Regions from separate parts of the Delftia sp. DLF01 genome, predicted to be linked through region 1. Evidence: predicted binding sites of a transcription regulator. Region 1 holds the regulator's gene; each other region holds the start of a gene.
The links. Region 1 encodes NrdR, which represses ribonucleotide reductase genes. Its sites were predicted from a motif close to CACNANATNTNGTG; they were not measured.
Positions count from the first base shown of each region.

Region 2: IB269_RS11345 (ribonucleoside-diphosphate reductase subunit alpha) is a predicted target of NrdR. The motif match lies at 5,142-5,155, and genes of this name have one in related genera.
Region 3: nrdA (class 1a ribonucleoside-diphosphate reductase subunit alpha) is a predicted target of NrdR. The motif match lies at 3,755-3,768, and genes of this name have one in related genera.

Region 1 is NZ_JACVAZ010000001.1:646,389-656,516, reverse strand. Features, by position in the region: gene IB269_RS02900 (DUF349 domain-containing protein) at 1-601, opposite strand, end outside; gene IB269_RS02895 (DUF748 domain-containing protein) at 756-4,574, opposite strand; gene IB269_RS02890 (lytic transglycosylase domain-containing protein) at 5,343-6,254, shown strand; ZMP/ZTP riboswitch at 6,392-6,567, shown strand; gene glyA (serine hydroxymethyltransferase) at 6,602-7,849, shown strand; gene nrdR (transcriptional regulator NrdR) at 7,872-8,327, shown strand; gene aroC (chorismate synthase) at 8,394-9,491, opposite strand; gene IB269_RS02870 (helix-turn-helix domain-containing protein) at 9,691-10,128, shown strand, end outside.
Region 2 is NZ_JACVAZ010000002.1:631,855-641,982, reverse strand. Features, by position in the region: gene IB269_RS11355 (hypothetical protein) at 1-619, opposite strand, end outside; gene IB269_RS11350 (ribonucleotide-diphosphate reductase subunit beta) at 797-1,888, opposite strand; gene IB269_RS11345 (ribonucleoside-diphosphate reductase subunit alpha) at 2,095-5,016, opposite strand; gene ampD (1,6-anhydro-N-acetylmuramyl-L-alanine amidase AmpD) at 5,546-6,181, opposite strand; gene IB269_RS11335 (sigma-54-dependent transcriptional regulator) at 6,168-7,706, opposite strand; gene IB269_RS11330 (sensor histidine kinase) at 7,706-9,460, opposite strand; gene IB269_RS11325 (PP0621 family protein) at 9,463-9,723, opposite strand; gene IB269_RS11320 (inner membrane protein YpjD) at 9,720-10,128, opposite strand, start outside.
Region 3 is NZ_JACVAZ010000002.1:429,893-440,020, reverse strand. Features, by position in the region: gene IB269_RS10445 (SDR family oxidoreductase) at 1-216, shown strand, start outside; gene IB269_RS10440 (styrene monooxygenase/indole monooxygenase family protein) at 253-1,548, shown strand; gene IB269_RS10435 (flavin reductase family protein) at 1,563-2,090, shown strand; gene IB269_RS10430 (dienelactone hydrolase family protein) at 2,150-3,385, shown strand; gene nrdA (class 1a ribonucleoside-diphosphate reductase subunit alpha) at 3,893-6,172, shown strand; gene nrdB (class Ia ribonucleoside-diphosphate reductase subunit beta) at 6,187-7,320, shown strand; gene yfaE (class I ribonucleotide reductase maintenance protein YfaE) at 7,317-7,625, shown strand; gene IB269_RS10410 (MarR family winged helix-turn-helix transcriptional regulator) at 7,780-8,325, shown strand; gene IB269_RS10405 (class II aldolase/adducin family protein) at 8,357-9,115, shown strand; gene IB269_RS10400 (2-dehydropantoate 2-reductase) at 9,134-10,128, shown strand, end outside.

The sequences.
Region 1 (10,128 bases):
AGTTGTCATCGCCAGTCAGTTCGCCGGCCTGCTCCTGCCAACGGGCCACGTCGGCGCGCAGGTTGTCGAGCACAGCCTGGGCATCGCGCCAGGGCTTGGTGGACAGGACCTCGATGCGCTGGGCCAGCAAAACGGCCACTTCGCGCTGGACCTGCACGCGGTGCTGCAGCTCCTCGATGGCCTTGACACGCTCGGCCAGCTGGGCCTTGTGCTGCGACAGAGGTTCACGCGACAGCGGGGCACCCGCCTTGGCGGCGTCGCGCTGCCAGGCGATGGCGTCGGCGGCATTGAAGGGCGATGCGACCAGCAGCGCCTGGGCCTTTTCAGCCCACTCCACTGCGATCTTTTCCTGGTCCTTGGTGCGGCGGATCTCGTCCAGGCGCTCACGCACGGCACGGGCCGCGCCCTTGTCGCGCGCGCTCAGTTCCTTGAGGACGTCCTGCAATTGCTCGACCGAAGGCTGGGTTGCCAGCCAGTCGCGGATGCGCGCGGCGCGATCACCCGAGGTTTCGGCGGAGAAGGCACCGCCCGTGAGCACATCCAAGGGGTGTTGTTCGGGATTCTTGGCAGAAGCAGGGCTCACTTCAGGTGCATCGGACATGGTGCTGCGGGGGGAAAGAGAAGACATGAATCAATCGTTGAATGTCTGGCTGCCGCGGGCCGCCAGACGCGGCCGGCCAGGCCGCATGCGGGCATGCTAGCCGGACCGGGAAAACCATATTCTCGCCGTTATTTGAAGCGGAGCCAAAACCGGGCTACTGCGCGGACAGGCTGAGCTGGGCGCGCGGACTCCATTCCTGGTCGTCGGAGTCCAGTTTTGGAGCCCCCAGAAACAGGCGCTCAAGCGGCAACTGCTGCTGGGCAAGGTAGTCGCGCACGGCCACGGCGCGGGCCAGCGCCAGTTCGCGCATGGCGTCGTCGGGCACGGCAATCTGCTCCAGCAGCAGACTTCGCATCTGGTCGGTGGGCAGGTCCTTGGCCATGCCGATGACATTGCGCGGCTTGGCAAAGTCGGCGCGACTGTACAGCGCCTTGGTCAAGGCCGGTACTTCGGAGGCGGGCAACTCGGTCACGGACTCTGCCGACTTGCCGTCGCGCAGCACCTGGCGGCGTTTCTGGGCGAGCAGCAGGCGATCGAGCTCCGCCTGCTTCCAGGCCTCTTTGTCCTGCGCCTCGCGCGCCTCGCCGATCACGGTGAGCTTGAGGGCCGGGCGATCCTTGAGGGAGGCAACCACCTTGTCCAGGCTCTCGCGGGCCTTGCCGTCGATCTGGGCACGCCCCGGCGCAAAGGCCACCACGCCCGATTCGCTGCCGCCCCCAAAAGCGCCCGACAGCAGCGAGAACGGCGAGGTGATGGCCTTCATGATCAGGTTGCCAATGATCTTGAAGATGACCGGCGCCAGCCTGAATTGCGGGTCGTTGAGCGAGCCGCTGACCGGCAGGTCCAGGTCGATGACTCCGTTGCGGTCAGCCAACAGCGCCACCGCCAGGCGCACGGGCAGCGAGGCGGGCGCGCCTTCGACGGCTTCGCCGAAAGTGAGCTGATGCAGCACCAGCTTGTTGCGCGCCGTGAGCTGGCCATCGGGCTCGATCTTGTAGTTGACGTCCATGCTGAGCTTGCCGCGCTCGATCCCGTGGCCCGCGTACTTGATGGAGTACGGCGACAGAGGGGGCAGTTCCAGGTCGCGCATCTGGGCACGTATGTCCAGGGCCAGCGGCTTGGCCAGCGGATTGACCTGGCCGGTGATCTCCAGCGAAGCCGTGCCCTGGGCGCGGCCGCGCAGTTCCACATCCGCCAGTTGCGGCGCCTGCTGGCTGGCAGGCTGCTCGGATGAGAAGGCGCTCAGGCGGCCCGCCAGCTCGCTGAGGTCGGCCGAGTAGTTGGGCTGGATGAAGTAGTCGGAGAACTGGACCCTGCCGCCCGTCAGCACAATCGGCCCGATCTTGATGACGGGCGCAGGCCCGGAGGCAGCCTGCGGCGGCGCCGGTTCGGCGGAAGCCGCCGTGCCATCCGCAGCCGGCGCGGCGTTCTGCTCCAGGGACTGCTGGGACTTCGCCGATTTGACGATGTCCTGCAGGTTGATGCGCCCGTTGCGCTGCACGATGACGCGCGCAAAGAAGTCGCTGAGCGCCGTCTCGCGCACGCTCAGGCGCAGGGGCTGGGCGGGCTGCATCTGCAGATCCAGGCCGCGCACGGCCAGCGTCTTCCAGGCCACGAGTTCATCGCGCAGGCCGAGTCCCAAGGCAACCGACTGGGCATTGGCCCGGTCGGCCGTGGACTCGCTGAGCACGGCAGCCACGGCGCCTGCCGCGGTGCGTGGCGCGCCCTGCCCTGCGGCCTCGCCCGCCGCTTGCACGGGAGAGGCCAGCGCGGAGCGCATGCGCAGATCCACGAGTTCGACATCCCCCTGCACCGCCAGCTCGGGGCCGGCCGGTTGGCTGACAAAGCGCAGTTGTCCGAGGAAATTGCCGTCGGCACGCACCAACTCCACATTGAGCATGTCGGCAAAGTAGGGCTCCAGCGCATGCAGCGGCAGGCTGCGCGCCTGCAACTTGCCCTGAAGCGACAGCGGCGCCAGCCCCAGGTCCCCCCGCAGGCTCAGCGAGCCCGCCTGGACACGCCGGCCCGAGCCGACCTGGGCGGACAGCTCCAGCGGCGTGGGCGCGGATTTTGCGGCCAGCGGCTCGATGGCGCCCATGCGAAGGCGCAGTGAACCCAGATCCAGCGACACGGTGCGCGCCGAATCCGCGTTGCGCACGGGCGCTTCGTCACGCAACGCAATGGCGCCGCCATCGACCTCCACCGCCTGCAGCTTCAGGCCCCAGGGCCGGGACTTGTCCTTGCCGGCGTCCTGGGATGCGGACGGCGCTGAGGCGGGCGGCAGCCATTGCTCGTACATCCACCGGCCCTGGGCATCGCGCAACACGGCCAGCTGCGGCTTTTGCAGTGCCAGGCGGCCAACGGAGACCTGCTGGCTGGCCAGATTGACCTGCACCTGCTCCAGCTGCAGGTGCGCGATATCGACGGGCGCGGCCTTGTCCTTGAGGCTCAACTGCTCCACGCCCAGCCCGGCCACCTGAACCACCATGGCGGAACCGTTCCAGCCCAGGCCTGCATCGGTGCTCAACAGACCCGTCAGCTCGGGTTTGAGATGGGCAGACAGGTACGGTGCTGCCAGTTGCAGCGGCAATTGCCGCGCGGAGATGGCCAGTTGGCCCTGCTTGTCGGTCAAGGCGCCGCGCAGCTGCAACTCGGCAGGTTTCGCCCCCTCCCCCGCCGATTCGGGCTGCACCTGCATGCTGGCAGCAAGCTGCAGCGGTTGCTCCAGGGGCCAGCGGATATCGCGCACCTGCAACGACAGCTCGCGCGCCTGCAGCGCAGCGCCCGACTTTCCAGCGTCGGGAGCGGCATCGCGCCAGTGCACCGTGGCATTGGCAACGGACAGCCTGTCCAGGCTGACCTTCCACGGCTGGGGCGCGTCGGGGGCCGGCTTTTCCGCTGCCGGCCTGGCATCCGGGGAGGAAGCACCCCCCATCGCCGTCCAATTGATGCGGCCTTGCGCATCGCGGGCCGCAAAAATCTCGGGAGCGCTCCACTGCACGGACTCCAGCTCCGCAACCGACTGCAGCGGCTGCACGTTCTTGAGCACGGCGGCCAGGCGCTCGAAGCGCAGCAGGGGGGCGCCGTCGCGGTCGTGCAGCTCGGCGCCGGACAGGCTGACCTCCCCGGTGATGCGGACCACGGCCTGCTCGGCCTGCTCAAAGGAGATGTGCAGGTTGGCATCCAGCACGCCGGAACGCGGCTTGACAGGAGCGGTGACGGGCACATAGCCCAAATAAGGCGTCAGGTCCACGCCCTGCCAGCTCAGATCGACAGCGGTCTGGCGCTGCTCGGTGAAGGGCGTGCTCTGGGCGCTGGATTCAAACCGGCTGCCGTTGAGCGCAAAGGACAGGTGCGGGAGCACCTTGATCTCGCGCTTGGACTCCAGGTTGCTGATGAAGGGCAGGCGCAGCTGCAACTGCTCGAGCATGTGCTGGCGCTGCTGGACCTCGTCCTGCAATTCCACGCGGCCGTCGCGCAGCGCAATGTTGTACAACGCAAAGCCCACGGGCCTGGAGGGCGGCGTGTCGCCGGGTTCGGCCAGCCTGGCCAGCACATCGTCCACATCGAAATGCCCCAGGCTCTGCTGGGTCAGGCGCAGCACCGGCGCATCGACCTCGATGGCATCCAGCACCGGCGCCAGCCGAAACAGCGACTGGATACTGGCATTGACATAGATGCGGTCGATCTGAAGCTGGGGGGACGAAGATGCAGACGGCACGGACTCCGGCGCCGCGCCTTCCGCCTGGCTCCTGGCAATGCTCAGGTCCCGCAGGGTCAGCTCCAGCGACCAGGGCCGGAACTCCACTGCACCCACACGGACCTGACGGCCCAGCTTGGCCGATGCCTGCTTTTCCAGTTGACTCTTGGCCACAACGGGCACCAGCGCCCACAGCAGCAGCCACAGCAAAAGGAACGCCACAAGGGCGATGGCCAGCCTGCGCAGCCAGCGGTGCTTGAAGAGAGATTGCATGGGGCTCTGGTAACTAGTACAGCCCTATCCTGGGACACAGGACAGGGCAACGGCTGCATTGCACCAGAAATTGGGGCGGCAGCAACGGCTGGGTCCGCACCACGGCACATTTCTTGACGTTGCGGCCATCCTTGAACGACAAAGCCCGGAAGCCGTGAACCGGCTTCCGGGCTTTACGGCGGGCACAAGTCCCGACCGTTTTCCGCAGTCAAGGAGAGGATGGTCCTTGCTGCTTGGAAGCAAGAGATTGCTTCCAGGAAGGCCGCGGAAGAAGACTTGAACCACGGTGTCCGCACTATCGAACACCACTTTTACCTGTCTTCCACCTTGGCGAGACGACTGCAAGAGCAGTCGCCTCCAATATAGAAGGACGCAGGGTCGGCCTACCAGTGCTTTTGCATTTCATTGCAATTTCATGACGCACTCTGAAAACGGCGGAGGCGGCGTACATCGGTAGCACGCCACCCGCTCTTCAAGACCTCAAAACTGTGTTTGCATCCATGGTTTGTTATTATTCATTGATCTAAAAAATTGATTTCATAGTGTTGACCGTGTATTTGGTGAACTCCTAGAATCCGCCAGCGCTCGAATAGAGCGTTTTTTGTTTCTGCTGCCTCACGACTGAGCAGATCCCGCAGGCCTACAACGCAATGGCGCACCAAGCGCCAGCCTCCCGGATCCGCAGCACCCAATCCAGGGTGTCAGCCTCACCGGCCTTCGCTTCGGCGAAGGCCGTTTCGGGTTGATGCCCCTAGAAAGGAAAAAGCTATGCCAGCGTCAGGAAAATTTTTCGCCGCCGCGCGAACGTTCGCCATCGATGTGGCCAACGGTTTTCTTGCCATCATCCACAACAGCTTCGCCCTGCTGGGCCTTGCTGTGGCCTTCATGGCCATCACCTTGTTCGCCCGCCCTGACCTGCGCGATGCCGGAGAGAGCCAGCTGCGCTCCTGGCTGACCGCTCGCCAGATGGCCGAGCTGGGTGTTCCCGTCGAACTCGCTGCCAGCGATCGGGCGACGGCGACCAACCCCAAGAACCTGCCCAAGGAGCAGGCAGCCGTGGCCTTCTGGCTCAGCAAGAAGTACCGCGTGGCGCCTGAGCCGATTGCGGCACTGGTCAGCGAGGCCTATGACCTGGGCAAGGTCAACCGCCTGGACCCGACGCTGATCCTGGCCATCATGGCCATCGAGTCCAGCTTCAACCCGTTTGCGCAAAGCGCTGTCGGCGCGCAGGGCCTGATGCAGGTGATGACCACGGTGCATACCGACAAGTATGAGAACTTCGGTGGCCAGAATGCTGCCTTCGACCCGGTCAGCAATCTGCGCGTGGGCGTGCGCGTGCTCAAGGAATGCATCGAGCGCGCCGGCTCCATCGAAGGAGGCCTGCGCTACTACGTGGGCGCGGCCAACCTGCCCACCGATGGTGGCTACGCCGCCAAGGTGCTGGCCGAGCACCAGCGCCTGCGCATGGCCGCCGGCCTGCGTGCTGTGCCTTTGATGACCGCCAAGGTGGATCAGCCCCGGCAGGCTGTACAGGTTGCCTCCACCAAGCCGGCCACCCCCGTGGCCGAGGCCTCGGGCCCGGCAGCAGCGGCTGCGCCTGCAGCCGTGCCGGTCAGCTCGAGCAACACCTCTGCCCGCTCCGAGCAGGTGGCCCTTCAGTCCCAGGAGCCGGCGCTGTAGCCTGACTTCCCGGCATAGTGAATGCACAGCTGGCCAAGGCCAGCTTTTTTCATGCCCGATCCAACTGCAGGTGGCCCACGCAAACGCCTTCTGCAACGCCCCTGCCAGGTCTTCGGCGCCACCGGCTCAGCTACACTAGCGGGGTACGCAACTGGCGATAGGCGCAGCCGCTTCACGCACCGCTGCCGCTGACGTGGAAACCAGCAGAAGGCCCGAGAAGGACCACCTTCTGTGAACCACCGGGGAGCGTACCGCCCAGCCTCCATGCGCACGCGGGATCTGGAGTGTTCCGCCGTTCGCCTGGGCAGCCCTTGGCCTCAAGGGAATTTCAAGTTCACAGGACTGCCATGTTTCAACGCACCAATACCGTCGAGAAGGTCGACGCCGAAGTCTTTGCCGCCATCCAGGCCGAGAACCTGCGTCAACAAGAACATATCGAGCTGATCGCCAGCGAGAACTATTGCTCGCCTGCCGTCATGGAAGCCCAGGGCTCCCAGCTCACCAACAAGTACGCCGAAGGCTATCCGGGCAAGCGCTACTACGGCGGCTGCGAGAACGTCGATGTGGTCGAGCAGCTCGCCATCGACCGCATCAAGAAGCTGTTCGGCGCCGAAGCCGCCAACGTGCAGCCCAACTCCGGCTCCCAGGCCAACCAGGCCGTGCTGATGGCCTTTGCCAAGCCCGGCGACACCATCATGGGCATGAGCCTGGCCGAAGGCGGTCACCTGACGCACGGCATGCCGCTGAACATGTCGGGCAAGTGGTTCAACGTGGTCTCCTACGGCCTGAATGCCGAAGAAGCCATCGACTACGACAAGATGGAAGCGCTGGCGCGCGAGCACAAGCCCCGCATCATCGTGGCCGGCGCATCGGCCTACGCCCTGGCCATCGACTTCGAGCGCTTCGCCAAGATCGCCCGGGAAGTCGGCGCCATCTTCTGGGTGGACATGGCCCACTACGCCGGCCTGATCGCCGCAGGCGTGTACCCCAACCCCGTGCCCCACGCCGACGTGGTCACCACCACCACGCACAAGAGCCTGCGCGGCCCGCGCGGCGGCGTGATCCTGATGAAGGCCGAGCACGAGAAGGCCATCAACAGCGCCATCTTCCCCGGCCTGCAAGGCGGCCCGCTGATGCATGTCATTGCCGGCAAGGCCGTGGCCTTCAAGGAAGCGCTGTCGCCCGAGTTCAAGACCTACCAGGAACAGGTCGTGAAGAACGCCAAGGTTGTCGCGGAAACGCTGACGGCACGCGGTCTGCGCATCGTCTCCGGCCGCACGGAAAGCCACGTCATGCTGGTGGACCTGCGCGCCAAGGGCATCACCGGCAAGGCGGCCGAAGCCGCGCTGGGTGCCGCCCACATGACGATCAACAAGAACTCCATCCCCAACGATCCCGAAAAGCCGATGGTGACCAGCGGCATCCGCGTGGGCACGCCCGCCATGACCACGCGCGGCTTCAAGGAAGAGGAAGCCCGCCTGACAGCCAACCTGCTGGCCGACGTGCTGGAGAACCCCGCCGACGAAGCCAACCTGGCCCGCGTGCGCGCCCAGGTGGCCGAGCTGACGGCCCGCTTCCCGGTCTACGGCGCCTGAGTTGCACGCATAGAGGCCTGCCATGAAGTGCCCGTTCTGCAGCCATCCGGACACCCAGGTCGTGGAGACCCGTGAGGCCGAGGATGGGGGCTTCATCCGCCGCCGCCGCCAGTGCGGCGGCTGCGACAAGCGCTTCACCACCTACGAGCGGCCCGAGGTCAGCTTTCCCGCCATCGTCAAGAAGGACGGGCGGCGCATCGAGTACGAGCGCGCCAAGCTGCTGGGCTCGTTCAAGATCGCGCTGCGCAAGCGCCCCGTGAGCACGGAGCAGATCGATGCCGCCATCGAGCGCATCGAGGAGCGGCTGCGCAACCTGGGCGAGCGCGAAGTGCTCTCCAGCCGCCTGGGCGAGATGGTGATGCGCGAGCTCAAGCTGCTCGACAAGGTCGGCTACATCCGCTACGCCAGCGTCTACCGCAGCTTCGAGGATGTGGACGATTTCAAGAACGTCATGGATGAGGTGCGCAATCCCGGCTGATCAGGCCGGCAGGACGCAAGAAAGCCGCCCTTGGGCGGCTTTTTCTTTGGTGGCCTGGCAGTGCTTTCAGGGTGCGGCGGCAGGGATGGGAGCCAGGCCCGAATCCACTTCACCGCACTGTGCGCGGTGGCGCAGCGCATGGTCCATCACCACCAGGGCCAGCAGCGCCTCGGCGATGGGCGCTGCGCGGATGCCGACGCAGGGGTCGTGGCGACCCTTGGTGATGACCTCGGTGCTCTGGCCCTGCACGTCGATGGATTCGCGCGGCGTGATGATGGAACTGGTGGGCTTGATGCCTATGCGCACTTCCAGATCCTGACCCGTGCTGATGCCGCCGACGATGCCACCGGCGTTGTTGCTGCGAAAGCCTTCGGGACTCAGCGAGTCGCCGTGCGTGGTGCCGCGCTGGACCACGCTGTCGAAACCGGCACCGATCTCCACGGCCTTGACCGCGTTCAGGCCCATCATGGCGTAGGCGACGTCGGCATCCAGGCGGTCATACAGCGGCTGGCCCAGGCCCACCGGCATGCCGCTGGCCTGCACGCGCAGCGCCGCGCCGCAGGAGTCGCCCGACTTGCGCAGCGCATCCATGTATTCCTCGTATTGGGACACATCGGCCACCGGCGCAAAGAAGGGGTTGTTGCGCACATGCTCCCAGCTCTCGAAGGGCAGGGACAACTCGCCCACCTGGGTCATGCAGGCGCGGAACTCGGTGCCGAACTTTTCCTTGAGCCACTTCCTGGCCACGGCACCAGCGGCCACCGTGGGGGCCGTCAGCCGTGCCGAGGAACGGCCGCCGCCGCGCGGATCACGGATGCCGTATTTCTGGAAGTAGGCGTAGTCGGCATGGCCGGGACGAAAGCTCTGCGCAATGTTGGAGTAGTCCTTGCTGCGCTGGTCGGTATTGCGGATCAGCAGCGCGATCGGCGTGCCCGTGGTGCGGCCTTCGTAGACGCCCGAGAGGATTTCCACCGCATCGGGCTCGTTGCGCTGGGTCACGAACTTGCTGGTGCCGGGGCGGCGGCGATCCAGTTCTTGCTGGATATCCGCTTCGTTCAGCGCCATGCCGGGCGGACAGCCGTCGATGACGCAGCCTATGGCCGGGCCATGCGATTCGCCGAAGTTGGTGACAGTGAATAGGGTGCCGAAGGTGTTGCCGCTCATAGGCCGACGATTATGCCCGGGTAGCCCGCAAGCGCCGTGCCTGCGGCGGCGGTGCATTGCGCAGGCAGCCATCGCCCGGCGATAACAAATATAGCTATCGGATTGCAAATATTCATAGTTAAAATTGCAATCCACCCTTTTTCAACCGCCTGCGGATCACCACACAGGCACCAGCCGCAAACTGCGGGAGGTTCGTGAAATGCAGGCCTCTTACGACTCAACGCAAAGCCAGGATCACAGCGACCCTGCGCGCAGCACTCCACCGGCATCGCCAGGCCTTCAGCACAAGGACGAGAAGCAGGACCTTCGCCCCTCGCTGCTGAATGTGCTGCTGACATCGTCCAGCCCTGGCGATTTCAGAACCCGCAACAGGCTTGCCCAGGCCAAGCAGTACATGCGGGCCCGGCTCGACGACCCCGAGCTCAAGCCCTTGCAGGTGGCCCAGGACATGGGCATGTCGCTGCGCAGCCTGGCGCGGCTGTTTGCCACCGAAGGCCTGACCCCTAGCCGCTGGCTCTGGAACGAACGGCTGGCCCAGGCGCACCTGCTGCTTCGGGCAGACAATGCGCGGCGCGTGACCGATGTGGCGCTGGCTTGCGGCTTCACCAGCTTCTCGCACTTCAGCCGCGTCTTCAGA
Region 2 (10,128 bases), on a different contig from region 1:
CTGCGGCCTTCTTTGCGGCAGGTGCAGCAGCCTTCTTGGCGGGAGCTGCGGCCTTCTTTGCGGCAGGTGCAGCAGCCTTCTTGGCGGGAGCGGCAGCCTTCTTTGCAGCAGGAGCAGCAGCCTTCTTGGCAGGAGCGGCAGCCTTCTTTGCAGCAGGAGCAGCAGCCTTCTTGGCAGGAGCGGCAGCCTTCTTTGCAGCAGGAGCAGCAGCCTTCTTGGCAGGAGCGGCGGCCTTCTTCGCAGCAGGAGCAGCAGCCTTCTTGGCAGGAGCGGCAGCCTTCTTCGCAGCAGGAGCAGCAGCCTTCTTGGCGGGAGCGGCAGCCTTCTTCGCAGCAGGAGCAGCAGCCTTCTTGGCGGGAGCGGCAGCCTTCTTCGCAGCAGGAGCAGCAGCCTTCTTGGCAGGAGCGGCAGCCTTCTTTGCAGCAGGTGCAGCGGCCTTCTTGGCAGCAGGAGCTGCAGCCTTCTTCACAGCAGGTGCAGCAGCCTTCTTGACGGGTGCTGCCTTGGCAGTGGCCGTGGTTTTCTTCACGGTTTCAGCCTTGGGAGCAGCCGCCTTTTTGGCAGTGGTTTTCTTGTCGGTGGGGGCCTTGGTGGAGGCCGTCTTCTTCGCAGTTGCCATCATCTTCTCCTTCGTTGATTTGCACAAAACACTTCGGGGTACGGGGCTCCGAAGCGATCCAAAGCGATGTGGAGTGACGCATCGCAATGAACACGGAGACGCCCCACGCCGCAACACCATCGGTATTGCAAAAGCGTGAAGCGCGTCATGGTTCGCATTGTGCCTGCAGAGAAGCGATTAATCCCAGGAAAGTGCGCCGCCGGTTTGATACTCGATGACGCGTGTCTCAAAGAAGTTACGTTCCTTCTTCAAATCGATCATCTCGCTCATCCAGGGGAACGGGTTTTCCTCGTTGGGGAACAGGGCCTCAAGGCCGATCTGCGTGGCGCGGCGGTTGGCGATGTAGCGCAGGTAGCCCTTGAACATCGATGCGTTCATTCCGAGCACGCCGCGCGGCATGGTGTCCTCTGCGTAGCGGTATTCCAGCTCGACGGCCTTGACGAAAAGCGCCGTGATTTCTTCCTTGAATTCGGGTGTCCACAGCTGTGGATTTTCGAGCTTGAGCTGGTTGATCAGGTCGATGCCGAAGTTGCAGTGCATGGACTCGTCGCGCAGGATGTATTGGTACTGCTCGGCGGCGCCGGTCATCTTGTTTTGGCGGCCCAGCGCAAGGATCTGCGTGAAGCCCACGTAGAAGAACAGGCCCTCCATCAGGCAGGCGAAAACGATCAGCGACTTGAGCAGGGTCTGGTCGGTTTCGAAGGTGCCGGTCTTGAAGGCGGGGTCCATGATCGCTTCGATGAAGGGGATCAGGAATTCGTCCTTGTCGCGGATGGAGGGGACTTCGAGATAGGCGTTGAAGATCTCGCCCTCATCCAGGCCCAGCGACTCCACGATGTACTGGTAGGCGTGGGTGTGGATGGCTTCCTCGAAGGCTTGGCGCAGCAGGAACTGGCGGCACTCGGGCGCCGTGATGTGGCGGTAGGTGCCCAGCACGATGTTGTTGGCGGCCAGCGAATCGGCCGTCACGAAGAAGCCCAGGTTGCGCTTGATGATGCGGCGCTCGTCCTCGGTCAGGCCGTTGGGGTCCTTCCACAGGGCGATGTCGCGGTTCATGTTCACTTCCTGCGGCATCCAGTGGTTGGCGCAGGTGGCCAGATACTTTTCCCAGGCCCACTTGTACTTGAACGGCACCAGCTGATTGACGTCGGTCTTGGCATTGATGATGCGCTTGTCGGCGGCATTCACGCGCTTGTGTGTGGTGCTCGGCGCAGCCTCCGCGCCGCTGGGCGTGTTCGAGAGGGTGGCGTCGTCGTCAAAGGTCAGCATTGCAATTTTCTCCGGCATGCCCTGGGGCATATGTTCAGTTCATTCGGTGCGAAAGAGTCCTCTCTTTCTGCTCCGGTCAATGTAGGACCATGGGTGGCCTGGCGTGTTGAGCAGGCCCAAGGTCCATGGCGAAGATCCTGCGCATGGCGCTGGCTGGCGGGCAGGGCGCGGGGCCTGCGCCGTGGCGAGGCCCCGCGCTGCGCGGCTTACTGGCAGGCTTCGCAGCCGGGATCGTCGATGGCGCAGAACTTGATGTCCGTCGCCGGTGCCTGGGCGCGTGCGGCGGCTGCCGCGGCTTCCAGGGCGCTGGAGGTGTTCACGGCGGCAGGCTGTGCGGCGGCGGCCGAGGGCACGGCGTTGAGCACGCGGCTTTGCACCGTGGACTTCTCGATGTTGGTGGCGCTGGTGGTGCGCAGGTAGTAAGTGGTCTTCAGACCGCGCAGCCAGGCCAGCTTGTAGGTGTCGTCCAGCTTCTTGCCCGATGCACCGGCCATGTAGATGTTCAGGCTCTGGGCCTGGTCGATCCACTTCTGGCGGCGCGCAGCGGCCTCGACCAGCCAGGTGGGCTCGACCTCGAAGGCGGTGGCGTACAGGCTCTTGACGTCCTGGGGCACGCGGTCGATGGGGCGCAGCGAGCCGTCGAAGTGCTTGAGGTCCATGACCATCACGTCGTCCCACAGGCCCAGGCGCTTCAGGTCACGCACCAGGTACTGGTTGATGACGGTGAACTCGCCGGACAGGTTGGACTTGACCGACAGGTTGCCGAACGAGGGCTCGATGGAGGCATCGACGCCGACGATGTTGGAGATGGTCGCCGTGGGCGCGATGGCCACGCAGTTGGAGTTGCGCATGCCGTGCTGGCCGATCTTGGCGCGCAGGGCATCCCAGTCCAGGCGCGAGGAGCGGTCCACTTCCACATAGCCGCCGCGTGCCTTCTCCAGCAGGTTCAGCGTGTCCAGCGGCAGGATGCCCTGGTCCCACAGCGAGCCCTTGTAGCTGGAGTACTGGCCGCGTTCCTTGGCCAGCTCGGTGGACGCCCAGTAGGCGTAGTAGCAGATGGCTTCCATCGACTGGTCGGCGAACTCGACGGCCGCGTCGCTGGCGTAGGCGATGCGCATTTCATAGAGCGCATCCTGGAAGCCCATCAGGCCCAGGCCCACGGGGCGGTGGCGCAGGTTGGAGTCCTTGGCCTTCTGCACGGCGTAGTAGTTGATGTCGATCACGTTGTCCAGCATGCGCATGGCCGTGGTGATGGTCTTGCGCAGCTTGCCGTGGTCGATGGCGCCATCGACGATGTGGCGCGCCAGGTTGACCGAGCCCAGGTTGCAGACGGCGGTCTCGGTGTCGCTGGTGTTCAGCGTGATCTCGGTGCACAGGTTGGACGAGTGCACCACGCCGGCGTGCTGCTGGGGCGAGCGCACGTTGCAGGGGTCCTTGAAGGTGACCCAGGGGTGGCCGGTCTCGAACAGCATGGACAGCATCTTGCGCCACAGGTCCATGGCCGGGATGCGCTTGAACAGCTTGAGTTCGCCGTTGTCGGCCTTGGTTTCGTAGGCCTTGTAGGCGTGCTCGAAGGCGGCGCCGAAGAGGTCGTGCAGGTCGCCGACATCGGAGGGCGAGAACAGGGTCCAGTGGCCCTTTTCCATGACGCGCTTCATGAACAGGTCGGGAATCCAGTTCGCCGTGTTCATGTCGTGCGTGCGGCGGCGGTCGTCGCCGGTGTTCTTGCGCAGTTCGAGGAATTCCTCGATGTCCAGGTGCCAGGTCTCCAGGTAGGTGCAGACGGCGCCCTTGCGCTTGCCGCCCTGGTTCACGGCCACGGCCGTGTCGTTGACCACCTTGAGGAAGGGCACCACGCCCTGCGACTCGCCGTTCGTGCCCTTGATGCGCGAACCCAGGGCGCGCACGCGCGTCCAGTCGTTGCCCAGGCCGCCGGCGAACTTGGACAGCAGGGCGTTTTCCTTGATGGACTCATAGATGCCGTCCAGATCGTCGGGCACCGTGGTCAGGTAGCAGGAAGACAGCTGCGAGCGCAGCGTGCCGCTGTTGAACAGCGTGGGCGTGCTGCTCATGAAGTCGAAGGACGACAGCAGCTCGTAGAACTCGATGGCGCGTGCATTGCGGTCCTCTTCCTGCAGCGCCAGGCCCATGGCCACGCGCATGAAGAAGGACTGGGGCAGCTCGATGCGCGTCTTGCGCACGTGCAGGAAGTAGCGGTCGTACAGGGTCTGCAGGCCCAGGTAGTCGAACTGCTCGTCGCGCTCGGCCTTGATGGCGGCAGCCAGGCGGGGCAGGTCGTAGTTCAGCAGCTCGGGGTTGAGCAGCTCGTTGTCCACGCCCTTGCGGATGAAGCCGGGGAAGTACTCTGCGTAGGCCGCCTGGATGTCGGCCGGGTGCACGTCACGGCCCATGACCTCGCGCACGATCGTGTGCAGCAGCAGGCGGGCGGTGACGTAGGTGTAGTCGGGGTCTTTCTCGATCAGCGTGCGAGCGGCCAGGATGGAGGCCTTGAAGACTTCTTCGATCGGCACGCCGTCGTACAGGTTGCGCAGCGTCTCGGCGACGATGGGGGCGGCCTGGATATCGGCGTTGAGGTTGCGGCAGGACGCCTCGATCAGCGCCAGCAGGCGGGCCTGGTCCAGCGGCACACGCTGGCCGTTGTCGGTCACATGCAGCACGGGCGCCGGTGCGGCGGCGGCAACCGCTGCGGCCTCGGCGGCCTTCTTTTGCTCGGCACGTTCCTGGTTGCGGCGGTCGCGGTACAGCACGTAGGCGCGCGCCACGTCGTGGTGGCCGCCGCGCATCAGGCCCAGTTCGACCTGGTCCTGCACATCTTCAATATGGAAGGTGCCGCCGCCCGGACGCGAGCGCAGCAGTGCGCGAACCACGGCCTGGGTCAGCTCGTCCACGGTCTCGCGCACGCTGGCGGAGGCCGCGCCCTGGGCACCGCGCACGGCCAGGAAGGCCTTGGTCAGCGCGACGGCGATCTTTTGCGGCGTGAAGGGCACCACATCGCCGCTGCGGCGGATGATCTGGTAGCCGTCCTGCACGGACAGGTGATGGGCGGAGGAAGGATTGGCAGCATCACCGTGCGCAGCGGGAGCCAAAGAATTCAGTGCTTCTTGCATGAGTTTCCTCAACGGGTGTTTGTGGATAGAACGGACGCGGACCTGCACTTGGGGCAGGCTTGCTGGGAGATGGAATCGGGGTCGGATGTACACACCGTTTTCACAGGGTGTGCACAGCTTGTGAACACTAGATATGGTGTCCAGCGTGCTTCTGGGCACTACCTGTAGTGTATCGCCGTCTCATGTACACGGGGTACTCACAGCCGGAAAACCGCTGTTTGCGCTGCGCCAAACGGGTGCGCAACCTACAAGCCAATAGCAGCAAAGGCCCGCTGCGCCGTGGCTTGCGGGCGATGGTCCGCCGCAAGCCGCTGCAGCCTTGGCCCTGCGCCGGTCGGACCGCTGAAAGCCCCATGGACAGTGGGGCTGCGACACATGCGTGAATTTGTAAAAAATGATCAGGCAGCCGCTGCGTGCGCCTGGCGCGCCACATCGGTTGCTTTCTGGATTGACACAGCCTTTGTCCTCTGCCTGTGGACAAGCGGGGTTTTGCGCAAGACCTGGCGGTGCCTGCGATGAGGGTGTGCGCTTACGTGGAGGGCTGGCCCGCGCCCGGCGGCAGCTGCCAGTTCGCCGTGGCAGGGTGATGGGCCAGCAGCCCGCGCAGCCGGTGCCAGTCGAAGCCTGCGCCCGGATCACATTTGCGGCCCGGCGCGATGTGCTCATGGCCTGCGAGATGGGCCACGGGGTAGCGCGCCGCGATGGCGTTGCACAGGGCATCGAGCGCCGCGTACTGGGCCGGCTCGAACCGCAGGCCCTCCAGGCCTTCGAGCTCTATGCCGATGGAGTCGTCGTTGCAGCGGTCGCGGCCCCGCCAGCAGGAAGCGCCTGCATGCCAGGCGCGCGCATCGCAGTCCACAAACTGCCAGACCTCGCCCTGGCGCGTGATGAAGAAATGCGCCGACACCTCCAGGCCGCGTATGCCCTGGTAGTAAGGATGGGCGTCCCAGTCGAGCTGGTTGGTGAACAGTTGCTGGACCGCACCCGTGCCGTACTCGCCGGGGGGCAGGCTGATGGAGTGCACGACGACCAGATCGACCAGCGCCTGGGCCGGGCGCTCGCCAAAGTTGGGCGAGGGCAGGTGGCGGGCCTGCTGCAGCCAGCCGCCTTGCCAGGTCCAGGCCGGGGCCGGGGTGGCTTGCGCCTGCGGATCAGGACTCGCCATGGCCGCCTCCGTCCGCCTCGGCGCTGGCATCGCCGGGCAGGGCGATGTTCAGCCGGTCGATGCGGTAGCGGATCTGGCGCAGGCTCAGGCCCAGGCGCGCGGCCGTGGCCGTGCGGTTGAAGCCGTTTTCCTGCAGCGCCTGCACCAGGATGCCGCGCTCGCGCTCGTCCAGCCAGGCCTGCAGGTCACGGGGCAGGTCGGCATCGGCTGGCTCTGGCGATAGCGGGCCGCTTGGCGGCAGGGGGCGCGAAGGCGAGAGCGAAGGAGAGGGCGAGGCGGATGCAGGCGGTGCGGGCGGTGTGCCGCAGGGCAGCTGCATCTCGGGATCTATGCGCAGCGGCCCGTCCTCGCCCAGCGTGATGGCGCGGTGCAGCAGGTTCTCCAGTTCACGCACATTGCCGGGCAGGGGCAGGCGGGCGATCTGCTGCACCGAGCGCTCGTCGATCTCGGGCATGGGCAGGCCGGATTCCTGCGACAGCCGTGCCAGCAGGGCGCGGCACAGGGCAGGCAGGTCTTCGCGGCGCTCGCGCAGCGGGGGCAGCAGCACCTCGATGACATTGAGGCGGTAGTACAGGTCCTGCCGGAAGCGCCCCTGCTGCACATCGGCAGCCAGGTCGCGGTGGGTGGCGCTGACGATGCGCACATCGGCCGCTTCCTCCTGTGCGGAGCCCAGGGCGCGCACGCGGCGCTCCTGGATGGCGCGCAGCAGCTTGGCCTGCATGGCCAGGGGCAGGTCGCCGATCTCGTCCAGAAACAAGGTGCCGCCGCGCGCAGCCTGGAAGTAGCCGTCGCGGTCCTGGGTGGCGCCGGTATAGGAGCCCTTGCGCGCGCCGAAGAACTCGGCCTCCAGCAGGTTTTCGGGAATGGCGCCGCAGTTCACGGCCACCATGGGGCCATGGGCGCGCTGGCTGCAGGCATGCAGCGCGCGGGCCACCAGCTCCTTGCCCGTGCCCGACTCGCCATGCACCAGCACCGGCGCCATGCCGCGCGCCACCTTGGCAATGCGCTGCTTGACGGCCTGCATGGCGGGGGAGTCGCCCACCATGGCGTCCAGTGCGCCGCTGCCGTTGAGGACCGGGCTGGCGGCGGGAGCGGCCGAAGGGTTGCGCGCCGGCATCACCCCCGGGGCCGGCACACCGCCCACGCCCTGGGCGGCCGAGGCCACGACCAGACGGAACTGCTTGAGGTCCACGGGCTTGGTCAGGTAGTCGAAGGCGCCTGAGCGCAGGGCCTCGACGGCGTTCTCGGCGGAGCCGTAGGCCGTCATGACCACGCAGCGCTCGCGCCGCTGCTGGCTGCGCAGGTCCTGCAGCAGCTCCATGCCCATGCCGTCGGGCAGGCGCATGTCGGTGATGACCACGTCGAAGCGCTGGGTCTGCAGTTGCTCGCGCGCCTCGCCCACGCTGGCGGCGGTTTCCACGCGGTAGCCTTCGCGCAGAAGGGTCAGTTCATAGAGGGTGCGCAGATCCGGCTCGTCGTCCACGACAAGGATCGATGCGGCAGTGGGCAGGGAGTTCAAAGGCATCACACCACAATCTGATCAAACAGGGAGGCCGGCAGGGCCGAGGCCGGGCCGGCACGGAACACGATGCTGAAGGCATTGCCCTCGACAGGGCCGTGCGGCGTGGGCCGCGACAGCCGCTGGTAGCTGATGCTGGCATCGTAGCGCTGGCACAGCTCGCGGCAGATATACAGGCCCAGGCCGCTGGAGCGGCTTTCCGAAGAGAAGAAGGGCTCGAACAGATGGCGTTGCACCGTGGGCTCCAGCGCGGCGCCGTCGCTCCAGACCTGTAGCCAGATCTGGCCGCCGGCCGGCGCGCCGGTCAGCACCTGCAGCGTGTGTGGCTCGTGGGCGTTGCTGCGGTAGCGCCGGGCGTTGTCCAGCAGGTTCACCAGGATGCGGCGCAGATGCTCGCCATCGAACACCACGGTCTTGTCCCTGGCGTCCAGCAGGAGCTGGATGCTGTGCGCGGGCTGGCCCTGGGCCTGCCATTCCTGGCAAACCTGGGCCACGTGCTGGTCCAGGGCCAGCAGACCGGCATGCGCCTCGCCAATGTGCTGCTGGGCCCGGGCAATGTTGAGTACGTCCTCGACGATGCGTGCCAGGCGCTCGGCATTCTGGCCCACGATGCGGCACAGCTGCTGCTGGGCCGGGTCCTGCGCCAGATCCTCGGCCAGCAGGGCATTGGCCTGGGTGATGGCGGCCAGCGGATTGCGGATCTCGTGGGCCACGGCGGCGGACATGCGGCCCATGGAGGCCAGCTTCTCCGTGCGCAGCCGCGCCTCCATTTCGCGCAGGTCGTGCAGAAAGACCACGCACAGCTGCTGCAGCAGCGCGGGCTCGGCCGCGTCGGATGGGGTGGCGACCTCGGTCAGCCAGGTGCGCAGATGCAGGCCCGTCATGCCTTCCTGGCCGATGGACTGCAGATGGATGGCGGCCGAGATGGGCAGGTTCTGGGCAAAGCTCTGGGCCACGGCGTCCTGCAGCCGCTGCCAGCCGGAATGCTCCTTGAGGGCGAAGGGCAGGGCATGCGCGTCGGCCAGCCCCAGCAGGTGCAGCGCGGCCGGGTTGGCCTGCTGCACGCGGAACTGGGGATCGACCACCAGCACGCCTTCGCCCAGGTGGCGGATCACCAGGGCATTGACCTGTTCCTGCGTCTGGGCCTTGCGGCTGCTGTGCTGGGCCAGGTGGCGCTCGCGCCGCACGCGGCGTGCCAGCTCGTGCGTCAGATAGGCCACCGCGAAATAGCCTGCGCAGGCAAAGCTGGCCTGGTAGTAGGCCTGGGTGCTTTCTATGCGGCCAGCCACGTCCTGCCATGCCACCCAGCCCAGGGTCAGCAGCGTGACGCTGGCCGTGGTGGCCAGGGCCAGCGTCAGATTGCCCAGCACGGCCGAGATCAGGATGGGAATGGCCAGCAGGGCCGAGTAGTTCAGCGGTCCGGTCTGCAGCATCTGCAGCAGGCAGATGACTGCGATGTCCACGCCGATCACGGGCAGCCAGTGCACGCCGGCGCGGGGCGACGGCGGCTGGGCGCGTGCCGTCAGCCGCAGCAGCAGCGTCAGCCCCAGGTAACCCAGGCAGACCAGCCAGACCAGGGAATTGCCGCCCGGCTGCACGCTGAGCAGCGCCAGCTGCAGCAGCAAAAGCGCAGTGGCGATGAGCACGCGGCCGGTCAGGAAGCCCTGCCATAGCCGGACAAAGGGGGCGTTGGCGTCGTGCGGCGACTGCGCCGCAGCCTCGTCGATGGTGGGTGGCTGGGGGGGGGTAGCGTCCTGCATGCTCAGCGCCGTTGCGCCAGGGTGCGGTGCTCTGCGCTGCAGTAGCTGCGGCCGGCCGCCTCGATGGCCTCGCTGCGCGGCAGGTGCAGGCCGCAGTGCGCGCACTCGACCATGTCCTGTGGAGCCGCCAGCGGCGCATTGGCCGGGTTGGCCGGGTTGCGCGGCGCAGCGGCCTGGCGCCGCTCGCGGGCCTCGGCACGGCGCTGGCTGCGCCAGACGCCGACGGCAATGATGATGACGATCAGGACCAGCAGGTACTTCATGTGGTGCGCTCCAGCAGCACTTCCATGACGAAGCGCGATCCCGCATAGGCCAGCAGCAGCAGCAGGGCGCCTGCATAGAGCATGCGCACGGCGCTGCGGCCACGCCAGCCAAAGCGCGCACGGCCGATCAGCAGCACGGCAAAGGTCAGCCACGACAGCAGCGAGAACACAGACTTGTGGTTCCAGACCCAGGCCTTGCCGTAGAGCTGCTCGCCGAACAGCCAGCCTGCGGCCAGCGTGGCCGTGAGCAGCACAAAGCCTGCGGACACGAAGCGGAAGGTCAGGCGCTCCAGAGTGAGAAGCGGCAGGCCGCTGTCATGGCCACCGCCGCCCAGCCGCATGTGCTGCTCGGCGCGTGTCATCAGCGAGGCGTGGACCACGGCGGCCGCGAACAGTCCGTAGGAG
Region 3 (10,128 bases), on a different contig from region 1:
CTCAGTGGCGGCGACCGCGCCAAGACCGACCGCGTGGCCGCGCCCTTTCACCTGCTGGGCCGCGTGGGCGATCCGCACGAGGTGGCGCAGGTGGTGCTGTTCCTGTGCTCGGACCATGCCAGCTTCGTGACCGGGGCCGACTACGCGGTGGACGGCGGCTACGGCGCCATGGGGCCCGAGCGCGCCGTGGCCGCCATTCCCCAATTGATGGACTAGTACGCAGTACGGACACGGAGCCGCAAGGAGACAGCCATGAAGAAAATCGCCATCGTCGGAGCCGGCCAGTCGGGCCTGCAACTGGGCCTGGGCCTGCTGGCCGCGGGCCATCAGGTCACGATACTGAGCAACCGCACGGCGCAGGACATCGCCCAGGGCCGGGTCATGTCCAGCCAGTGCATGTTCGACAGCGCGCTGCAGATAGAGCGCGGCCTGGGCCTGGACCACTGGTCGCGCGAATGCCCGGTGGTCGAGGGCATCGGCCTGTGCGTGCCACAGCCGGCGCAGCACGGCGGGAAATCGGTCGACAAGGCCATCGACTGGGCGGCGCGTCTGAACGCGGGCGCGCAGTCCGTGGACCAGCGCCTGAAGATCCCCGCATGGATGGACGACTTCCGCCGCCAGGGCGGCGAGCTGGTGCTCAAGGACGCGGGCATCGCCGAGCTGGAGGAATGCACGCGCAGCCATGACCTGACCCTGGTCGCCAGCGGCAAGGGCGAGATATCGAGGCTGTTCGAGCGCGATGCCCACCGCTCGCGCTTCGACCAGCCCCAGCGCGCGCTGGCGCTGACCTATGTGACGGGCATGAGGCCGCGCGAGCCGTTCTCCGCCGTGTCCTTCAACCTGCTGCCGGGCGTGGGCGAGTATTTCGTGTTCCCGGCGCTGACGACCACGGGGCCCTGCGAGATCATGGTGTTCGAGGGCGTGCCCGGCGGCCCCATGGACTGCTGGGGCGATGTGAAGACACCGGAGCAGCACCTGGAGCGCAGCCGCTGGATCCTCGACACCTTCGTGCCCTGGGAGGCCGAGCGCTGCCGCGACATTGCGCTGACCGATGACAACGGCATCCTCGCGGGCCGCTTCGCCCCCACGGTACGCAAGCCCGTGGCCACGCTGCCGTCGGGGCGCAAGGTGCTGGGCATGGGCGACGTGGTGGTGCTCAACGACCCCATCACGGGCCAGGGCTCCAACAACGCGGCCAAGTGCGCCGACACCTATCTGCGCAGCATCCTGGCGCGCGGCAATGGTGACGGAAATCGTGACGGAAATGGCGCATTCGACGCCGCCTGGATGCAGCAGACCTTCGACCGCTACTGGTTCGGCTATGCGCAATGGGTCACGCAGTGGACCAACATGCTGCTGGCGCCACCGCCACCCCATGTGCTCAAGCTGCTGGCCAGCGCGGGCACGCTGGCACCGCTGGCCAGCGCCTTTGCCAACGGCTTCGACGATCCGCGCACCTTCTTCCCCTGGTTCGCGGACGCGGGCGAGGCGGACCACTACATCGACAGCTGCGCGGCCATCGCCGCCATGGCAGCCGTCCCCGCCTAGCCGCAGAGGCCGCCATGAGCACATGCGACACCCCGGCCGCCGCCCCGGCCTGCTCCTTCGATCCGCGCGAGCTGCGCAAGGCCTTCGGCCAGTTCACCACGGGCGTGACCGTCATCACCACGCGCGCGCCGGACGGGCGGCGCGTGGGCATGACGGCCAACTCGTTCTCCTCGGTCTCGCTGGACCCGCCGCTGGTGCTGTGGAGCCTGGCGCGCCAGGCGCCCAGCGTCTGCGATTTCCAGGGCGCCAGCCACTTCGCCATCCACGTGCTGGCTGCGGGCCAGCACCTTCTGTCGCGGCGCTTTTCCACGCCGCAGCAAGACAAGTTCGTCGGCCTGGACTGCGCGGAAGGCCCGGCCGGCGTGCCCCTGATCGATGGCGTGCTGGCCCGCTTCGTCTGCCGCAACGTCCGGCAATACGATGGCGGCGACCACCTCATCTTCATCGGCCAGGTCGAGCGCTGCGAACGCTTCGACGGCGAGCCCCTGGCCTTTCACGCGGGCTACTATCAGGTGACGGTGCGGCACCCCGAATGCGTATGACGGGTCATGAAAAAAGCGGCACCGCAGCTTTCCCCACCCTTTGAAACGGAGACAACCCCATGCAGCAGAAAGAACCCCCGGCCAGCCGCCATGTGCGCATCAACGCGCTGGACGGCAGCGGCAGCTTCAACGCCTACCTGGCCGTGCCGGCCTCGGGCAGCGGCCCCGGCCTGGTGCTGGCGCAGGAGATCTTCGGCGTCAACGCCACCATGCGCGAGGTGGCCGACTACTACGCCGAAGAAGGTTACGTGGTGCTGGTGCCCGACCTGTTCTGGCGCCAGCAGCCCGATGTGGAGCTGGGCTACACGCCGGCGGACTGGGAGCGCGCTTTCGGTTTCTACAAGGGATTCGACGAGGCCCTGGGCGTGCAGGACATCCAGGCCTGCCTGAACGCCTTGCGCCAGCGCCCCGAGGTCACGGACGGCAAGGCCGGCGTGCTGGGCTTTTGCCTGGGCGGCAAGCTGGCCTACCTGGCCGCCTGCCGCACCGATGCCGATGCGGTGGTCGGCTACTACGGCGTGGGCATCGAGGCGGCGCTGGACGAGGCCGAGCGCATCCGCTGCCCGCTCACCCTGCATGTGGCCGAGCTCGACGCCTTCTGCCCGCCCGAGGCGCGCCAGCGCATCGTCCAGGCGCTGGGCGGGCGTCCCGGCGTGGCCGTGCATGTCTATCCGGGCGTGGACCATGCCTTTGCGCGCAAGGGCGGCGACCATTTCCACCGCGCCTCGGCCCTGATGGCGCACGAACGCAGCATTGCCACGCTCAAGTCCGCCATCGGCCCGCATTTCGACCTGGCCGCGCTGTGGGACAAGCACTGCGAGTACGAGTTCGCCACGCGCAACGTGGACGACACCATGGCCACCATGGTGGCCGAGCCCTATGTTAACCACATCCCCACCATGACCGGCGGCGTGGGCTTCAGCAACCTGCACGCGTTCTATACGAACCACTTCGTCAACAGCAATCCGCCCGACACGTCGCTGACGCCGATTTCACGCACGGTGGGGGCCTCGCAGGTGGTGGACGAGATGCTGTTCTGCTTCACGCACACCACCGAGATCCCGTGGATGTTGCCCGGCGTGCGTCCCACGGGGCGGCGCGTGGAGATCCCGCTGCTGGCCGTGGTCAAGTTCCGGGGCGACAAGCTCTACCACGAGCACATCTACTGGGACCAGGCCAGCGTGCTGGTGCAGGTGGGCCTGCTGGACCCGGCGCTGCTGCCCGTGGCGGGCGTGGAGACGGCCCGCAAGCTGCTGGATGAGACACTGCCATCGAATACGCTGCTCGCCCGTTGATTTCTCCGTGAATGTGTGAAAAGGTATTTTTGCACTGCTAATGGGGAGTAGATGATTAATAAAAAAAAGGCCACCTTGGTGGCCTTTTTTTGTTATCTATTGGTTGTTTTTTCAGATGTCAAGAATTCACAGAAATGCAGGCTATTGACAGTAGTTTTTTTGAAACCCATCTACCAAGGATTTTGTCTTCAATTCTCTGATATTGAGTGGTAGTCCGATGTCAAGCAAAACCATGGGTTGTGTGATGATTTGCAGTTTTCTGACATGTTGCTGGTATTTTGCCCGGGTTAAATGGATCTTGATGAGGGCGCTTGATAGAGCTTGGGTTGTTCGATGAACACTACCTATGGTGTTTGATGTCTTGAAAAACACTACATGTAGTGTTTGGTGCTAGGATTCGGGCAGTTCGGCAAAGGGTCCGCAGATCGGGCGGTGGCTAGGCCAAGCCGCCCTTGAGCCCCTGCGTACCGTGTCGTATGGCGCACCTGCATCCATGGAAAATCCAGAATGAAGAATCCTCAGACGATCACTGTCACCAAGCGTGATGGCCGTATCGAAAACATTGATCTTGAAAAAATCCAGAGAGTCGTGGGATGGGCCGCTGAAGGCCTCTCGAACGTATCTGCTTTGCAGGTCGAACTGCAGACGAAAATCCAGCTCTACAACGGCATCCGTACTGCGGAAATCCATGAGACCATTATCAAGTCGGCTGCAGACTTGATTTCCGAGGAAGCACCTGATTACCAATTTCTCGCAGCGCGCCTGGCCATCTTCCATTTGCGCAAGATGGCTTTTGGCCAATTCGACCCGCCACACTTGCATGCCCATGTACAGCGTCTGACAGCACTGGGAAAGTACGACAGGAATTTGCTGGCGGACTACAGCCGTGCCGAGTTCGACGCGCTGGATGCTCGGATCGAGCACGGGCGTGATCTGGATTTCTCCTATGCCGCCGTCAAGCAGCTCGAAGGCAAGTACCTGCTGCAAAACCGTGTGAGCCGGCACATCTACGAAAGCCCCCAATTCCTTTACATGCTGGTGTCGATGTGCCTGTTCGCCCGCTATCCATCGACCACCAGGCTAGGCTATGTCACGCGGTTCTACGATGCGGTGTCGCGTTTCAAGATATCTCTGCCCACGCCCATCATGGCGGGCGTGCGCACGCCCATGCGCCAGTTCAGCTCCTGTGTACTGATCGAATGCGATGACAGCCTGGACAGCGTCAACGCCACGAACAGCGCCATCGTCAAGTACGTGTCCCAGCGTGCGGGCATAGGCATCAACGCGGGACGCATGCGTGCTCTGGGTAGCGAGATACGGGGCGGCGAGGCGCAGCATACGGGCTGCTTGCCGTTTTTCAAGATGTTCCAGGCTGCGGTGAAGTCCTGCTCGCAGGGTGGCGTGCGCGGGGGCTCCGCCACCTTGTTCTATCCGCTGTGGCACCTGGAAGTCGAGTCGCTGCTGGTGCTCAAGAACAACCGCGGCGTCGAGGACAACCGCGTCCGCCATCTCGACTACGGCGTGCAGATCAACCGGCTGCTCTACCAGCGCTTGGTCAAGGGCCGGCAGATCACGCTGTTCTCGCCGCATGACGTGCCCGGCCTGTACGACGCCTTCTTTGCCGACCAGGATGAATTCGAGCGCCTTTACCTGCGCTACGAGCAGGATCCGGCCATCCGCAAGCGCAGCCTGCCCGCCGTCGATCTGTTCTCGCTGATGATGCAGGAACGCGCGAGCACGGGACGCATCTATATCCAGAACGTGGACCACTGCAATACGCACAGCCCCTTCGACCCGTCCAAGGCACCGGTACGCCAGTCCAACCTGTGCATGGAAATCGCGCTGCCCACCACACCGCTGCAGGATCTTCACGATCCCCAGGGCGAAATCGCACTGTGTACGCTGTCGGCCTTCAATCTTGGCGCCATCGATTCGCTCGACGAATTGGCGGACCTCTCCCACCTGGTCGTACGCGCGCTCGATGCGCTGCTCGACTACCAGGACTACCCAGTGGCCGCGGCCCGCAGTGCCACGGAAAAGCGCCGTGCGCTGGGCGTTGGCGTGATCAACTATGCCTACTATCTGGCGAAGAACGGCACACGCTATTCGGACCCTGCGGCATTGGCCCTGACCCACCGGACGTTCGAAGCCATCCAGTACCACCTGCTCAAGGCGTCGGTGCAACTCGCGCGCGAGCAGGGACCCTGCCAGGCCTTTGGCGACACCACCTATGCAGCCGGCCTGCTGCCCATCGATACCTACAAGCAGGACATCGACGGCATTTGCAGCGAGCCCCTGCACCTGGACTGGGAGGCACTGCGCGCCGAGATCGGCGCTCACGGATTGCGCAACTCCACGCTGACGGCTCTCATGCCTTCGGAGACCTCGAGCCAGATCGCCAATGCGACCAACGGCATCGAGCCACCGCGCGGGCTGGTGTCCATCAAGCAATCCAAGGATGGCGTGCTGCGCCAGGTCGTGCCCGAACTGGGAAGACTGCGCGACCGCTACGAACTGCTGTGGCAGCTGCCTGGCAACGACGGCTATCTTCGACTGGTGGGGGTGATGCAGAAGTTCGTGGATCAGGCGATTTCGGCCAACACCAACTACGACCCCCAGCGCTTTGAAGGCGGGCGGGTGCCCATGACACAGCTGCTCAAGGACCTGCTGCAGGCCTTCAAGTACGGCGTCAAGACGCTTTACTACCACAACACCCGCGATGGCGCGGATGACGCACAGGCCCAGGTCGGGGACGACGGCTGCGCAGGCGGCGCCTGCAGGATCTGAGGAAGGCGCCGCACATGAGCTACAGCATATTTTCCAAGGCCGGCAACGATCAGCTTAAGGAACCCATGTTCCTTGGTCAGCCCGTCAACGTGGCCCGCTATGACCAGCAGAAGTACCCCATCTTCGAGAAGCTGATCGAAAAGCAGCTGTCATTCTTCTGGCGGCCCGAGGAGGTGGATATTTCGCAGGACCGTATCGATTTCCAGAACCTGCCGGAGCATGAAAAGCACATCTTCATCAGCAACCTTAAGTACCAGACCCTGTTGGACTCCATCCAGGGCCGCAGTCCCAATGTGGCTTTGCTGCCACTGGTGTCGCTGCCCGAACTGGAGACCTGGATAGAGACCTGGGCGTTTTCCGAGACCATCCACTCGCGCTCCTACACCCACATCATCCGCAACATCGTCAACGACCCCGGTGACATCTTCGACGACATCGTGCGCAACGAGGATATCCAGTTGAGGGCCAGCGACATCGCGTCCTACTACGACGATCTCATCCACGACGGCATGCTGTATGCGCAACTGGGGGAGGGCGAGCATCGGGTCAATGGCGGCACGCGAAGCATCAGCGCCTACGAACTCAAGAGGAAGCTGTACCTGTGCCTCATGAACGTCAACATTCTCGAGGCCATCCGTTTTTACGTGAGCTTTGCATGCTCGTTCGCGTTTGCCGAGCGCAAGCTCATGGAAGGCAATGCCAAGATCATCCGCCTCATCGCGCGGGACGAGGCCCTGCATCTGACGGGTACCCAGCACCTGCTCAACATCATGCGCTCGGGCCAGGACGATCCCGAATTTGCCCAGGTGGCGAAGGAGGCTCAAGCGCAGTGCACCGACATGTTCAGGCAGGCTGCGCTGCAAGAAAAGCAATGGGCCCAATACCTGTTCCGTGATGGCTCCATGATCGGCCTGAACGCCGACATCCTGGGGCAGTACGTGGAGTACATGACCAACTTGCGCATGGCGGCCGTGGGACTGCAGCCCGCGTTCGAGCGCATCAGGCACAACCCGCTGCCATGGATCAATACCTGGCTGGCTTCCGACACGGTGCAGGTGGCTCCTCAAGAGGTCGAGCTCAGCTCCTATCTGGTGGGCCAGATCAATGCCGAGGTCTCGGCGGCCGAGTTGCTGGAGATCGAACTGTGAGCCTGGTCACTACCAGCGAGTCCAGCTTTCGCCTGAACGAAGGCGAGACCTTGCTGCAGGGGCTGGAGCGGACCGGACACGATGTCCAGTACCAGTGCCGCAGCGGCTATTGCGGCGCCTGCCGCCTTCCCCTGCAGGCCGGCTGTGTCGTCTACCGGCAGGCGCCGCTCGCTTTCGTGGGGCAGGGCGAGATACTGCCATGCTGCTGCGTGGCAGCCGGACCGGTCTCCATCGAATGCCGGCTGCGGCAGCCTCCCTGTTCCAACGGGCCTTGCCTGCAGCAAGTGATCTGCATTCACGACTGACACCTTGCGAGCAGGGGCGGGACAGTGCCGGACGCGCAGGGCGACAGGTACCTTCCGGCGGGAGAGTGGCTCAGGGTTTTCATCATTGTTGATATGTCAACAATGAAAACACAATCCGCCCATCTCCCCACGCCGTGTCGCAGCCTCCCGCACCATGCCAAAAAATGCACCACCTCCTCTGTGCTCCGATACCGCAGGCCCTGTTCATGGTGGTGCGCAGCATGGTGGTGCTCCGGTCTGCCCCCAGACGCTGGCGCTGGAGGACTTCATCACCTTCCGCCTGGGCGCGCTGTCCAATGCGCTGCAGACCCAGGTGACGCGCCACTACATCGCACCAGCATCGCCCGTGGGGCTGACCGAGTGGCGGCTCATGGGCCAGATCCAGCGCCATGGCGAGCTGCACGCCAGCGCGCTGTCGCGCCTGAGCCTGATGGACAAGGCCCAGATCAGCCGCGCGCTGCAGCCGCTGATCGACCGGGGCTGGGTGCTGCGCCGCGCCGATCCGCAGCACGCGCGGCGCCACCTGCTGCAGCTGAGCGAGGCAGGGCAGGCGCTCTTCGACGAGGTGCTGTCCCGCGCACGCCCCTACCAGGCGGCCCTGCTCAATGCCCTGACGGCCGATGAGCGCGCCATGCTGGACCGCATCCTGGACAAGCTGGGCCGTGCTTCCCAGGCGCTGGACCAGGGGCTGGATGCCTGATTTCCCCACGACCCACCTCAGAACCCACACCATGAATTGCTCCATGCACCCTGATGAGCGGGCCGCCCGCATCGAACTGGCCGCCTGCTACCGCGTCTTTGCCATGCTGGGCTGGGACGAACTGATCTACAACCACATCACGGTGCGCCTGCCCGACAGCGTGACGGGCGGTGAAAAGCAGTTCCTGATCAACCCCTTCGGCCTGCACTACGAAGAGGTCACGGCCAGCAACCTGGTACGCATCAACGTGCGCGGCGAGGTGCTGGACGGCTCGCGGCATCCGGTCAACCCGGCCGGCTTCGTGGTGCATGCGGCCATCCACGACGGACTGCCGGGCGCCCACTGCGTGATGCACACGCACACCACCTCGGGCATGGGCGTGGCCTGCCTGGAGCAGGGCCTGTCGCAAAGCAACTTCTACAGCGCCCAGCTGCACGGCATGGTGGCCTACCATGACTTCGAGGGCATCACCATCCATGCCGACGAAGGGCCGCGCCTGCTGGCCAGCATCGGCCACCGCAAGGCCGTGATCCTGCGCAACCATGGCCTGCTCAGTTGGGGCAGCGACCTGCCCCAGGCCTTCGTGGTGCTGTGGACGCTGCAGCGCGCCTGCGACGTGCAGATGGCCACCCTGTCCATGGGCGCGCCGCGCATGGTCTCCGACGCCATGGCCCAGCGCTGCAACGAGGACTCGCTGACCTTCAACGCCAGCCACGGCGGTGCCCGCGATGTGTTCGACCACCTGGTGCGCCGCGTGAACCGGCGCGACAGCAGCTATCTCGATCTTTGAACCCGGAGCTTCCCGCGCATGACCATGGAACAGACAAGCATTTCATTCGACAAGGCCTGCATCTTCGGCGCCGGTGCCATCGGCGGCTGGATGGGCGCGGCCCTGGCCCGCGCCGGCTGCCAGCTCAGCGCCGTGGCGCGCGGCGCCGCGCTGCAGGCCCTGCGCACCCAGGGCCTGACCCTGGTGCACGGCGAGCAGCGCGAGCACTTCGCGCTGCGCGCCGAACAGGACCCGGCCGCCCTGGGCGTGCAGGACCTGGTCATCATCTCCGTCAAGGCGCCGGGCATGCCCGATGTCGCTGAGCGCATTGCCCCGCTGATCGGCCCGCAGACCGTGGTGCTCACGGCCATGAACGGCGTGCCCTGGTGGTTTCTGCACGGCGGTGTCGATGCCAGCGTGCGCGGCAGGCAGCTGAAAGCCGTGGACCCTGAAGGCCGCATTGCGCAAGCCATCCCGCTGGGCCAGGTGCTGGGTTCGGTGGTCCATGCCAGCTGCTCCAACGATGCGCCCGGCGCGGTGCGCCGCCACTTCGGCAACAGCCTCATCCTGGGCGAGCCCCTGGCCACAGGGCCCGGCCAGCCGCCCACGCCGCGCCTGGCGGCACTGGCCCAACTGCTGCAGCGTGGCGGCATCGAGGCCAAGGTCTCCGACAACATCCAGCGCGACGCCTGGTACAAGCTCTGGGGCAACATGACCGTCAACCCCGTCAGCGCGCTGACGGGCGCCACCTCGGACCGCATCCTGGGCGACGAGCTGGTGCGCGGCCTGATCACGCGCGTGATGCTGGAGGCCAAGGAGATCGGCGCGCGCATCGGCCTGCCCATCAACGAATCGCCCGAAGACCGCCATGCGGTCACGCTCAAGCTGGGCGCCTTCAAGACCTCCATGCTGCAGGACGTGGAAGCGGGCAAGCCCGTGGAGCTCGACGCCCTGGTGGGCGCGGTGCGCGAAATGGGCCAGCTGTGCGGCGTGGATACGCCCTTCACGGATGCGCTGCTGGGCCTGGCGCGGCT